Regions from separate parts of the Streptomyces sp. NPDC101132 genome, predicted to be linked through region 2. Evidence: riboswitches for the same ligand, from Rfam matches in the RefSeq annotation. Region 2 holds a riboswitch; each other region holds the start of a gene.
What was found. Region 2 has a riboswitch for cyclic di-AMP ahead of ACIQUR_RS24505 (peptidoglycan DD-metalloendopeptidase family protein). Riboswitches for the same ligand answer to the same signal wherever they lie in the genome.
Positions count from the first base shown of each region.

Region 1: linked by a shared signal. The riboswitch ahead of ACIQUR_RS18805 (M23 family metallopeptidase) and the one ahead of ACIQUR_RS24505 (peptidoglycan DD-metalloendopeptidase family protein) in region 2 are both predicted to bind cyclic di-AMP.
Region 3: linked by a shared signal. The riboswitch ahead of ACIQUR_RS19245 (transglycosylase SLT domain-containing protein) and the one ahead of ACIQUR_RS24505 (peptidoglycan DD-metalloendopeptidase family protein) in region 2 are both predicted to bind cyclic di-AMP.

Region 1 covers NZ_JBIVYX010000007.1:344,966-348,228, reverse strand. Annotated here, with positions in the region: gene ACIQUR_RS18810 (M16 family metallopeptidase) at 1-1,167, shown strand, start outside; cyclic di-AMP (ydaO/yuaA leader) riboswitch at 1,374-1,533, shown strand; gene ACIQUR_RS18805 (M23 family metallopeptidase) at 1,546-2,343, shown strand; gene ACIQUR_RS18800 (GntR family transcriptional regulator) at 2,623-3,263, shown strand, end outside.
Region 2 covers NZ_JBIVYX010000011.1:17,152-20,414, forward strand. Annotated here, with positions in the region: partial or broken gene ACIQUR_RS24500 (PrsW family intramembrane metalloprotease) at 1-263, shown strand, start outside; gene ACIQUR_RS24505 (peptidoglycan DD-metalloendopeptidase family protein) at 391-1,398, opposite strand; cyclic di-AMP (ydaO/yuaA leader) riboswitch at 1,408-1,541, opposite strand; gene ACIQUR_RS24510 (PP2C family protein-serine/threonine phosphatase) at 1,818-3,011, opposite strand.
Region 3 covers NZ_JBIVYX010000007.1:455,957-459,219, reverse strand. Annotated here, with positions in the region: gene ACIQUR_RS19250 (cytochrome P450) at 1-472, opposite strand, end outside; gene ACIQUR_RS19245 (transglycosylase SLT domain-containing protein) at 730-1,506, opposite strand; cyclic di-AMP (ydaO/yuaA leader) riboswitch at 1,511-1,707, opposite strand; gene ACIQUR_RS19240 (NADPH-dependent FMN reductase) at 2,163-2,825, shown strand; gene ACIQUR_RS19235 (hypothetical protein) at 2,845-3,099, opposite strand.

The DNA.
Region 1 (3,263 bases), on a different contig from region 2:
CGTGCCCTGTCGGAGGGCACCGACAAGCACTCCGCCGAGGAGTTCGCCGCCGAGCTGGAGCGCTGCGGCGCCACCCTCGACGCGCACGCCGACCACCCCGGCGTCCGGGTCTCGCTGGAGGTGCCCGCCTCCCGCCTGCACAAGGCCCTGACCCTGCTCGCCGAGGCCCTGCGCGCCCCAGCCTTCGCCGACAGCGAGGTGGACCGCCTGGTCCGCAACCGCCTCGACGAGATCCCGCACGAGCTGGCCAACCCGCAGCGCCGGGCCGCGAAGCAGCTCTCCAAGGAGCTCTTCCCCGCCACCCTGCGCATGTCGCGTCCGCGCCAGGGCAGCGAGGAGACGGTCGGCCGGATCGACTCCGGGGCCGTGCGCGCCTTCTACGAGGCCCACGTGCGCCCGTCGACGGCCACGGCGGTGGTGGTCGGCGACCTGACCGGCACCGACCTGGACGCCGTCCTCGCCGACACCCTGGGCTCCTGGACCGGCGGCTCCGGCGAGGCGTACCCGGTCACGCCGGTCACCGCGGACGACACCGGCCGCGTGGTGATCGTGGACCGGCCCGGCGCCGTGCAGACCCAGCTGCTGATCGGCCGGATCGGCGCGGACCGCCACGACCGCGTCTGGGCCGCGCAGGTCCTCGGCACGTACTGCCTCGGCGGCACGCTCACCTCGCGCCTGGACCGCGTGCTCCGGGAGGAGAAGGGCTACACGTACGGCGTGCGCGCCTTCGGGCAGGTGCTGCGCTCCACGGCCGACGGGACCGGCGCCTCGATGCTGGCCATCAGCGGCTCGGTGGACACGCCCAACACCGGCCCCGCGCTGGGCGACCTGTGGCAGGTGCTGCGCACCCTCGCCGCCGAGGGCCTGACCGACGCCGAACGCGACGTGGCCGTGCAGAACCTGGTCGGCGTGGCGCCGCTGAAGTTCGAGACCGCGGCGGCCGTCGCCGGCACCCTGGCCGACCAGGTCGAGCAGGAGCTGCCGGACGACTTCCAGGCGCAGTTGTACGCGCGGCTCGCCGAAACCGGCACGGTGGAGGCGACTTCGGCCGTGGTGAACGCCTTCCCGGTGGACCGTCTGGTGACGGTGCTCGTGGGTGACGCGTCCCAGATCGCGGACCCGGTGCGGGCGCTGGGCATCGGAGAGGTGACCGTGGTCACCAACTGACCCGGTTCCGGCCCGACATGGAGCGGGGCCCTGATGGATTGTCCATCAGGGCCCCGTTTGCGATTTCTGTCCGTTTCAGGGCGTTCGTTGCCTGAATGACCCGTGGCGTACGCCACAAAACAGCGTGTCCGTTTGGTGATTGTCCGACGATCCGCCTAGCGTCAACCTCGCTGTCCGTCAGCTGTAACAGCCGCACCCGCGGCACCGGACAGCAATCGCCGAGTCCCCGTCAGGCGCGAGCCTGGGGAGCCGGGGACCCACATCAGTCCCTGGGGTGAATCGGACCGCCTCGCCAGAGGTGGCCCGTAGGAGACCTTCCTGCTCCGAACCCGTCAGCTAACCCGGTAGGCGAGAGGGAAGGAAAGGATCAGCCTCTCCATGGCCTTTGGCAGTCGTGCCACCGGTAAGCACCGTGGCCCCAGCCGTCTGAGCCGCAAGAGCGCGAACGTGGCCGGCATAGCCGCCCTCGCGACCACCGGTGTCGTCGGCACCCTGGCCGGCCCGGCCTTCGCCGCCACCGACGCCGACTCCCGCGGCCCCGAGGACACCGGCCTGAACGCCGTCGTCGTCGCGGACGACCTCGCGGGCCAGATCGAGGCCCAGGCCGAGTCCCAGCAGGCCGCCGCCGAGATCGCCGCCGCCAAGGCCCAGGCCGAGAACGAGGCCCGCCAGCGTGCCGCCGAGGCCAAGGCGAAGGCCGAGGCCAAGGCCAAGGCCGAGCGCGAGGCCGCCGAGCGCGCCGCCCGCGAGGCCGAGCGCAAGCGTCTGCTCACCTACGTCGCCCCCGTCGCGGGCTCGTACGTCAGCACCTCGTACAAGGCCGGCGGCTCCATGTGGTCCTCCGGCAGCCACACCGGCATCGACTTCCACGCCGCCTCCGGCACCTCGGTGCACGCGGTCGGCCTCGGCACGGTCGTCGAGGCGGGCTGGGGCGGCGCGTACGGCAACAACGTCGTCATCAAGATGAACGACGGCACGTACACCCAGTACGGCCACCTCTCGTCGATCAACGTCTCGGTCGGCCAGCGCGTCACCCCGGGCGACCAGATCGGCCTCTCCGGCTCCACGGGCAACTCCAGCGGCCCGCACCTCCACTTCGAGGCCCGCACCTCGGCCGACTACGGCTCGGACATCGACCCGCTGGCGTACCTGCGCTCGCACGGCGTCAGCATCTGACCCGCGCCACGCCGCGCCCCCGCCGCCCCGCGGCGACCCCCGCTTCCCGAAGGCCCCGGCTCCCCGAGCCGGGGCCTTCGGCGTGCCCGGCGCGCGGAGAGCCGGCGTGTCGGGACCGGTGGTCGGGACCGGCGGTCGGGACCCGGCATGTGCGGATCTGGCAAAAAACCATTCCGGAATTCATCGCCGCGCTCCGGAATTCCTCGTTTCTGCAATAGAGTCGGCGGCACACATGTCGACGCCGACCGCGTTTCGCGGGGATTAAGCGGAGGTCCGGTCATGCGCATTCCCGCGCACGCGGTGTGCACGGCGATCCGCGACGACATCGTCGCCGGCGTCTTCGAGCGCGGCAGCAGGCTCACCGAGGAACTCCTCGCCCGCCGGTACGGCGTCTCGCGCGTCCCGGTCCGCGAGGCCCTGCGCACCCTGGAGTCGGAGGGTTTCGTCACCACCCGCCGGCACGCCGGGGCCTGCGTCGCCGAGCCCACCGAACAGGAGGCGGCCGACCTGCTGGAGCTGCGGGTGCTGCTGGAGCCCCTGGGGGCCTCCCGGGCCGCGCAGCGCCGCACCGAGGGCCACCTGAAGGTGCTGCGCGGGCTCGTGCGCCTGGGCCAGGAACGCGCCCGCCGGGGCCAGGGGGAGGACCTGCGCTCCCTGGGTGGCTGGTTCCACGAGACGCTCGCCCAGGCCTCCGGCAGCCCGGGCCTGATCTCGATGCTCACCCAGCTGCGGCACAAGATCGCCTGGATGTACGTGGTGGACGCCCCGGCCCACCCCGTGGAGTCCTGGGCCGAGCACGGTGCCATCGTCGACGCCGTGGCGCGCGGGGACGCCGACCGGGCGCGGGCGCTCACCGCCGCGCACATGCACCGGACCACGGGGGCGCACCGGCTGCGGCGGGCGCGGGGCGAGGGGCAAGT
Region 2 (3,263 bases):
TCGTACGGGTGGTGATGTCCCCGTTCGCGCACCCGCTGTTCACCGTGTGGACCGGGCTCGGCTTCTGCTGGGCGGCCTTCGCGGCCGGGCGGTGGCGGCGCGTCGGGCTGCCCCTGGCCGGGCTGGCGCTGGCGATGGCGACGCACGCCCTGTGGAACAGCTCGTCGGAGTTCGGCGAGTACGGCTTCTACGTCGTGTACGCGACCGTGATGGTGCCGGTCTTCGGGGTGCTGGCCTGGCTCGGGGTACGGGCCCGGGGGCGCCGGGACCCGCTGTTCGTACCGGCGATGCGGGGCGCGGCGCACGCGGTGGACGCGGTGGGGCCGTACGCCGTGGACGCGGTGGGCCCGTACCCGGCGGACGGCGCCGTGGCCCCGTACCCCGCCGTCGTCAGACCGTCAGGCCCTTGCCCCGCAGCCATGCCAGCGGGTCCACCGTCGCTCCGCCGGTCCGCACCTCCAGGTGGAGATGGGCGCCCGTGACGTTGCCGGTGGCGCCGACGCGGCCGATGGTCTCGCCGGTGGTGACGGTGCCCGAGGTGACGGACATCGAGGACAGGTGGCAGTACCAGACCTCCGTGCCGTCCTCCAGCCGGAGGACGATGCGGTAGCCGTACGCGCCGGACCAGCCCGCCGAGATGATCTTTCCGCCGTGCACGGCCTTGACGGGGGTGCCCGTCGGCGCGGCGAAGTCCAGGCCGGTGTGGTGGCCGGAGGACCACATCGAGCCGGAGTCGCCGTAGTGCGAGGTCAGCGTGTACGAGGAGGTGGGCAGTGCGTACTGGCCGGCCAGCTTGGCCAGGCGCTCCGCCTCCGCCTTGGCCTCCGCGGCCGCCTTCGCCGCGGCCTCGGCGGCCTTGCGCGCTTCGGCGGCCTTCTTGTCCGCCGCCTCCCGCTCGGCCTTCGCCTTCGCGGCGGCGGCCTGCTCGGCGGCGCGCTGGGCCGCCTCCTTCTCCTGGGCGACGGCCGCGTCCGCCTGGGACTCCGCCTGCTGGAGGATGCGGTTGCGCAGGGCCTCGCCGGCGTCGGTGCCGGCCGCGGCCTGCTCGGGGGTGACGCCCGCGTTGGTGAGGGGCGCCTCGATGGGGGTGGTCTCCCGCGCCGCGTCCGCCTCGTCGTCGGGGAGCAGCGAGGGTATGGATATCGCGACCGGGGGCTTGTCCTGTGCGGTGGCCATGCCGGTGGCGCCGACGGCGGCGATGATGCCGACGCCGAGGACCGTGGAGCTGCGCGCGAGTCCGCCGCGCTGCTTGGCGACGCGGTGGCGGCCGCCGGCCGGACGGGCGGAGTCCTCGGTGGGGTTCCACTCGCCCCAGGCCCCGGCACCGGTTCCGCCCGGGTAGGGCGAGTCCGTCTCGATGGAACCGGGGGCTTCGGGGGCAGGCCTGCTGGACGCCACGGGGGCGCTCCTTTCCTTCCTTCTGGCCTACCGGGTTAGCTGACGGGTTCGGAGCAGGAAGGTCTCCTACGGGTCAGAACGACCCGATTCACCCCAAGTTGGTGGTTCCCCGGTTCCCTCACGGGATTCGGCGCGCACGCGCACGGTGCCGTCACTTGCGACGGCCTGGACAGCCGCGCTGCGTTATCGAACGGTAATAGACAACAGGGAGTGATTCCAAGCTCCCTTACTTGATCCTTCACATCAACCAGCCATTCCGTGACCGGCGTTGGCCAGGGCAAATGCCGCATCGAGCGACAGAGTCGGGCGAGACGCCTGCGCAGACATCGCCACTCCGGCCACTTCCGTACCCTGATGGGCCGTCAACCAACCGACGCCCCCACCTGCTTCGCTTACGTTGCGTGTCCGGCCGGACGCGCTCAGCGGCGCCGTGCGGCGGTGACGGACCTCCGGCGCACGGCCTGACCCGGCGTCGGGCGGACGACCGCGAGCAGCGCCATGTCGTCCGTGGCGCCGCCACCGGTGTGCCGCCGCACATCGGCGATCAGGCCGGCCAGCAGTTCCTCCGGCCCGGGGAAGATCCGTCCGCGCAGCCGTTCGGCCGGCTCGTAGAAGGCGCCCGCGGCGTCCCGGGCCTCGGAGAGCCCGTCGGTGTAGAGCAGCAGCGTCGAGCCGGCGGGGAAGGGCCACGCGTCCGCCCGGTACCGCCCGTCCCCCAGCTCGCCCATGCCCAGCGGCAGGGCGGCCTCCGCGGGGGCCAGCACCTCCAGCTTCCCGTCGGCGCGCAGCAGCAGCGGCTCGGGGTGCCCCCGGTTGACCACGCGGAGCGTGCCGCCGTCCGGGGAGACCTCGGCCAGTACGCAGGTGGTGAAGCCCTCGACGGAGTCGAGGCTGTCGCGCCGGGTGCCCTCCCGGGCCAGGGCCCGCTCCACCCGCCGGGCCACACCCTCCAGGGTGGGTTCGCGTTCGGCCGCCTCGCGGAAGGCGCCGAGCACCACCGCCACCGCCTCGACCGCGCCGAGCCCCTTGCCGCGTACGTCCCCGACCGCGAGGCGGACGCCGTACGGGGTGTCCTGGACGGCGTACAGGTCCCCGCCGATGAACGCGTCGGCGTCGGCGGCCTCGTAGCGGGCGGAGACGTGCAGTCCGCCGATGCGTCCGGCGGGGGTGGGCAGCACCGCGCGCTGGGCGACCTCGGCCACGCCGCGCGCGGAGGCGAGCTGCGCGCCGCTGCGCCGGACCACGCGGTTGATCAGCAGCGCCAGGACCGCGACGGTGAAGACGGTCACCAGCTCGGTGACCGCCTCGACCTTGCCGGAGCTGCCGTTGCGGAGCTGGAGCATGAGCACGGCCAGAGCGGCGGTCGCGCCGGTGAGCAGGGTGGTGGAGAACGCGAAGAGCGGGGCGGCGATCAGAGGTGCCGCGGTGAAGAAGGGCGCGCCCGTGAAGCTGGGCGGGGTCAGGACGTCGAAGCCCAGACCCAGGACGATCAGGAGTGCGGGGAGCACGCGCAGGAAGGTCCGCGCGAAGCGTCTGCCGTTGCCGTCACCGGTGCGGCTCCGGGCCCGGCCGGCTCTCCCGGCCCCCCGGGAGGATCCTCCTCGCTGCCCCAGCCCCACCACGTCCCTCCCTGACCGGTCCCCGCTCGCGCCCGCGGTACGGGCCGCCGCCGCCCCGCCTCCCAAGGCTGCGGGCGGGGCGGCCGCACGGCGAGCGGGCGGGGCCGAACGGGTGTCGCCGCCCGGTCCGCCGGCGTCGCGCGGGCCGACGCGCCGGCGGCCCGCGGCCGGCGCCGGAACCCCCCGGAAGCCCCCCGGGAATCAAATGGCGCGGAGCACCCCCCGGAATGGCGTAAGCTGGAGTCA
Region 3 (3,263 bases), on a different contig from region 2:
GGACGCCGAGCATCTCGCAGATCACCGCGATCGGCAGCGGGAGCGCCAGGGCCTCCACGAGGTCGGCCCGGCCGGCGGGCAGGACGGCGTCGAGCAGCCCGTCGGTGATCTCCTGGACGCGGGGGCGCAGCAGTTCGACCCGGCGCGGGGTGAAGGCCTTGGCGACCACCTTGCGCATCCGGGTGTGGTCCGGCGGGTCGCTCAGCATCATGTGCTTGGTGAGCACGAACTCGTCGCTGTACATGCCGAGGTACTGCCGGAGTTCGGGCGCGGCGGCGTGCGCGCCGCGGACGAGGCGGGGGTCGGAGAGCGCCTCCCGCACCTCCCGGTGGCCGGTCACCAGCCAGGCGGGCATGCCGTCCGGCAGGGCGACGCGGTGGACCGGGCCGCGCCCGCCGAGCGTGCCGAAGAGGGCCTCCGGGTCACCGAAGAGCTCTGTGGTCAGGGCGACTTGTCCATCGAGGTCGATCACGTGGTTCCTCATCCGGTCGGCGCGACATCACGCCCCGGGCCACGGCGGAGGGGGTGCCGGCGCCGCGGCCGGGGGCCACTTCCGGCCAGCTTCGGCAGCCCGGGGCCCGCGCTCAACGCCCCCGGCCGCCGTACGTCAGGTACACGCGGACCTGACGCGGGCGCGCGGCCGGGCACTCCCCCTGCGATCGCACCCGCGAACGCGGCCGGGACCGGCGGCCGTGGCCGCCGGTCCCGGTGTCGCACACCCGAGGGGGATCAGTAGGCGCCGAAGACGTTGTCGATGGAGCCGTAGCGCGCGGCGGCGTAGTTGCACGCGGCGGTGATGTTCGCGACCGGGTCGTACGAGTCGGTCGAGGTGCCGGGCACGTGGTAGGCGCGGAACGTCGGGTCGATCACCTGGAGCAGGCCCTTGGAGGGAATGCCCGCGGCGGCGTTGGAGTCCCAGTTGTTGATGGCGAGCGGGTTGCCCGAGGACTCCCGCATGACGTTGCGGTAGATGCCGTTGTAGCTGCCGGGAATCCCGTGCTTGACCATGATGTCCAGGGATTCGCGGATCCACCCGTCGAGGTTGTTCGCGTAGCTCTTCGCCTTGGGAGCCGCGGCCTTGAGGGTGGTACGGGCGGAACGGTCGGCCCGCGCGGGCGCGGCCTTCCGGGCCGGCGCGGCCTTCCCGGCGGCCGCCCCGACGGAGAGCTTCAGGCCCGGACGAATGAGTGACGGGTCCTCACCGATGACCGTCTTGTTGTCCTGGTAGAGCTTCTTCCAGCCGCCGGCGAGGGAATGCTTTTCGGCGATCTTCACGAGGGAATCGCCGGCCTTGACCGCGTAGGTCACCGGGGCCTTCGGTGCCGCGGCGGGGGCGGCGCCGACGGCCTGCGGGGCGACGGTCCCGGCCGTGGCGGGGGCCGCGGCACTGGCCGTGGTGGCACCCAGCACGGGCAGCGCCAGGGCGGCACCACCGGTGCCGACGGCGACGAAGCCGCGGGTCAGACGGGTGTTCTTGGGGCGGCGGTGCTTGCCTTTTCCGGGCATGGCGCATTCCTCTCCGTCGCCTGCGAGGTGAGCTGTCGGGTTCGGACTGGAGTTGTCCGGCCACACGTGGTGACTTCACCCCGAGCCGTTCCGCGGAAGATCGCGGAACGGCGGCTTACCTGGTTCCCCCGCTCCTGCCGTACGTGAATTGAATGGGGACGGTGCGGTCCGGGCGGCGGCAGGATTCGGCGTTCCACCCGGAATGAGCGTGACCGTAGGCGAGAGCCGCGGGACGGAACAAGTCCTGAATTCGCTAAAGGAAAGCGAACGGGGGAATTCGGGCCGGAAAATGGCAAGATCGATTTTCCGGCTCACCCCAACTTTCCAGTCGCGGCAACGCTTTCGGGTCCACCCCGGCATGTCACGCGAAAGCCTCGCGTGACACATATCACCGGGGCCCACAAGGAGTGTGAAATACCGGCGCGGCACGGAAAAGCGGGATGCGTCGCAAGCGCTCATTTATGTCCGTTTTAGTCCGTTCTGGTGAGGGTGGCCGGAGGGGCCGCCGCCGCCCGGGTGAGTTCGCCCCCGGCACGGCCCCGGCACCCGTCCGCCGCTCCCCCGCTGTGCTGGTCTCGTGGTCACACCCCCCGCACTGGAGGCAGCGGCCCATGACTGTTGACCCCGGACCCGCAGCGGTCCCCGAAGCGGCCCGCATGCCGGTCCCCGACGAGGTGCGCCAGCCGGTCCGCCTGCTGGTCTTCGGCGCCTCGCTGCGCGCCGGGTCGCTGAACACGCGGCTGGCCGCCCTGGTGGCCCGGCTGGCCGCCGAGGCGGGCGCGGCCGTCGACCTGGCCCGGCTGGCCGACTTCCCGATGCCGGTCTACGACGGCGACGCCGAGGCCGAGACGGGGCTGCCGGAGGGCGCGCTGGCCCTGCGCGAGCGGATCGCCTCCTGCGACGGCTTCGTGATCTCCTCGCCCGAGTACAACGCCTCCGTGCCCGGGGTGCTGAAGAACGCCGTCGACTGGGTGTCCCGGGTCCGGCCGCAGCCCTTCAAGGACAAGCACGCGCTGCTCGTCTCCGCCTCGCCGTCCCTGGTCGGCGGCAACCGCGGCCTGTGGGCCCTGCGCGTCCCCCTGGAGCACCTGGGCTGCCGCGTCTACCCGGACATGTTCAGCCTCGCCAGGGCGCACGAGGGCTTCACCGACGCCGGTGACCTGGCCGACGGCGGCCTCCAGGGCAGGCTGGCCGACGCCGTCGGCGCCTTCCTCCGGCTGGTCGAGGCCGACACCCGGTACGTGTGCCTCCAGCGGCGCTGGTACGAGTTCCTCGGCGACCGCACCGACGCCCCCGTCACCGAACGCTCCGAGGACTGACCGGCGCGTCCCGTCGCCCTCAGGGCACCACGTGGAGGCCGGTCAGCAGCAACGCCGTCACGATCGAGGCGGCGGCCAGCAGCGTCATCGCCATGCGCAGCAGCACCGGCGCGCGCCCGTGCGGCGGTTCGGCGGCGGGTGGCCCGGGGACCTCGGGGTCCGTGCGCAGGGCGGCACACCGACCGCAGTCCTCGCCCTCGTGCGCGGACGGGGAGTCGAGCCAGTAGGCACCCTGGAGCGCGGCGAGCGGCCCGGGCGTCGATGTCGTCTTCACGCCCTCTCAACCGGGCGCGGCCGCACCGGAAACGGCGCACCGGCCCACCGGTATGGAACCGTTGCCTGGACCGTGCCGGCGGCGGCCCTGCGGCCCCCGCGGGGGCGGTGGCGCGCCGGGCCCGGTGGCATTCACGAGGACGGGCCCCGGCGGGGTTGGGGTGA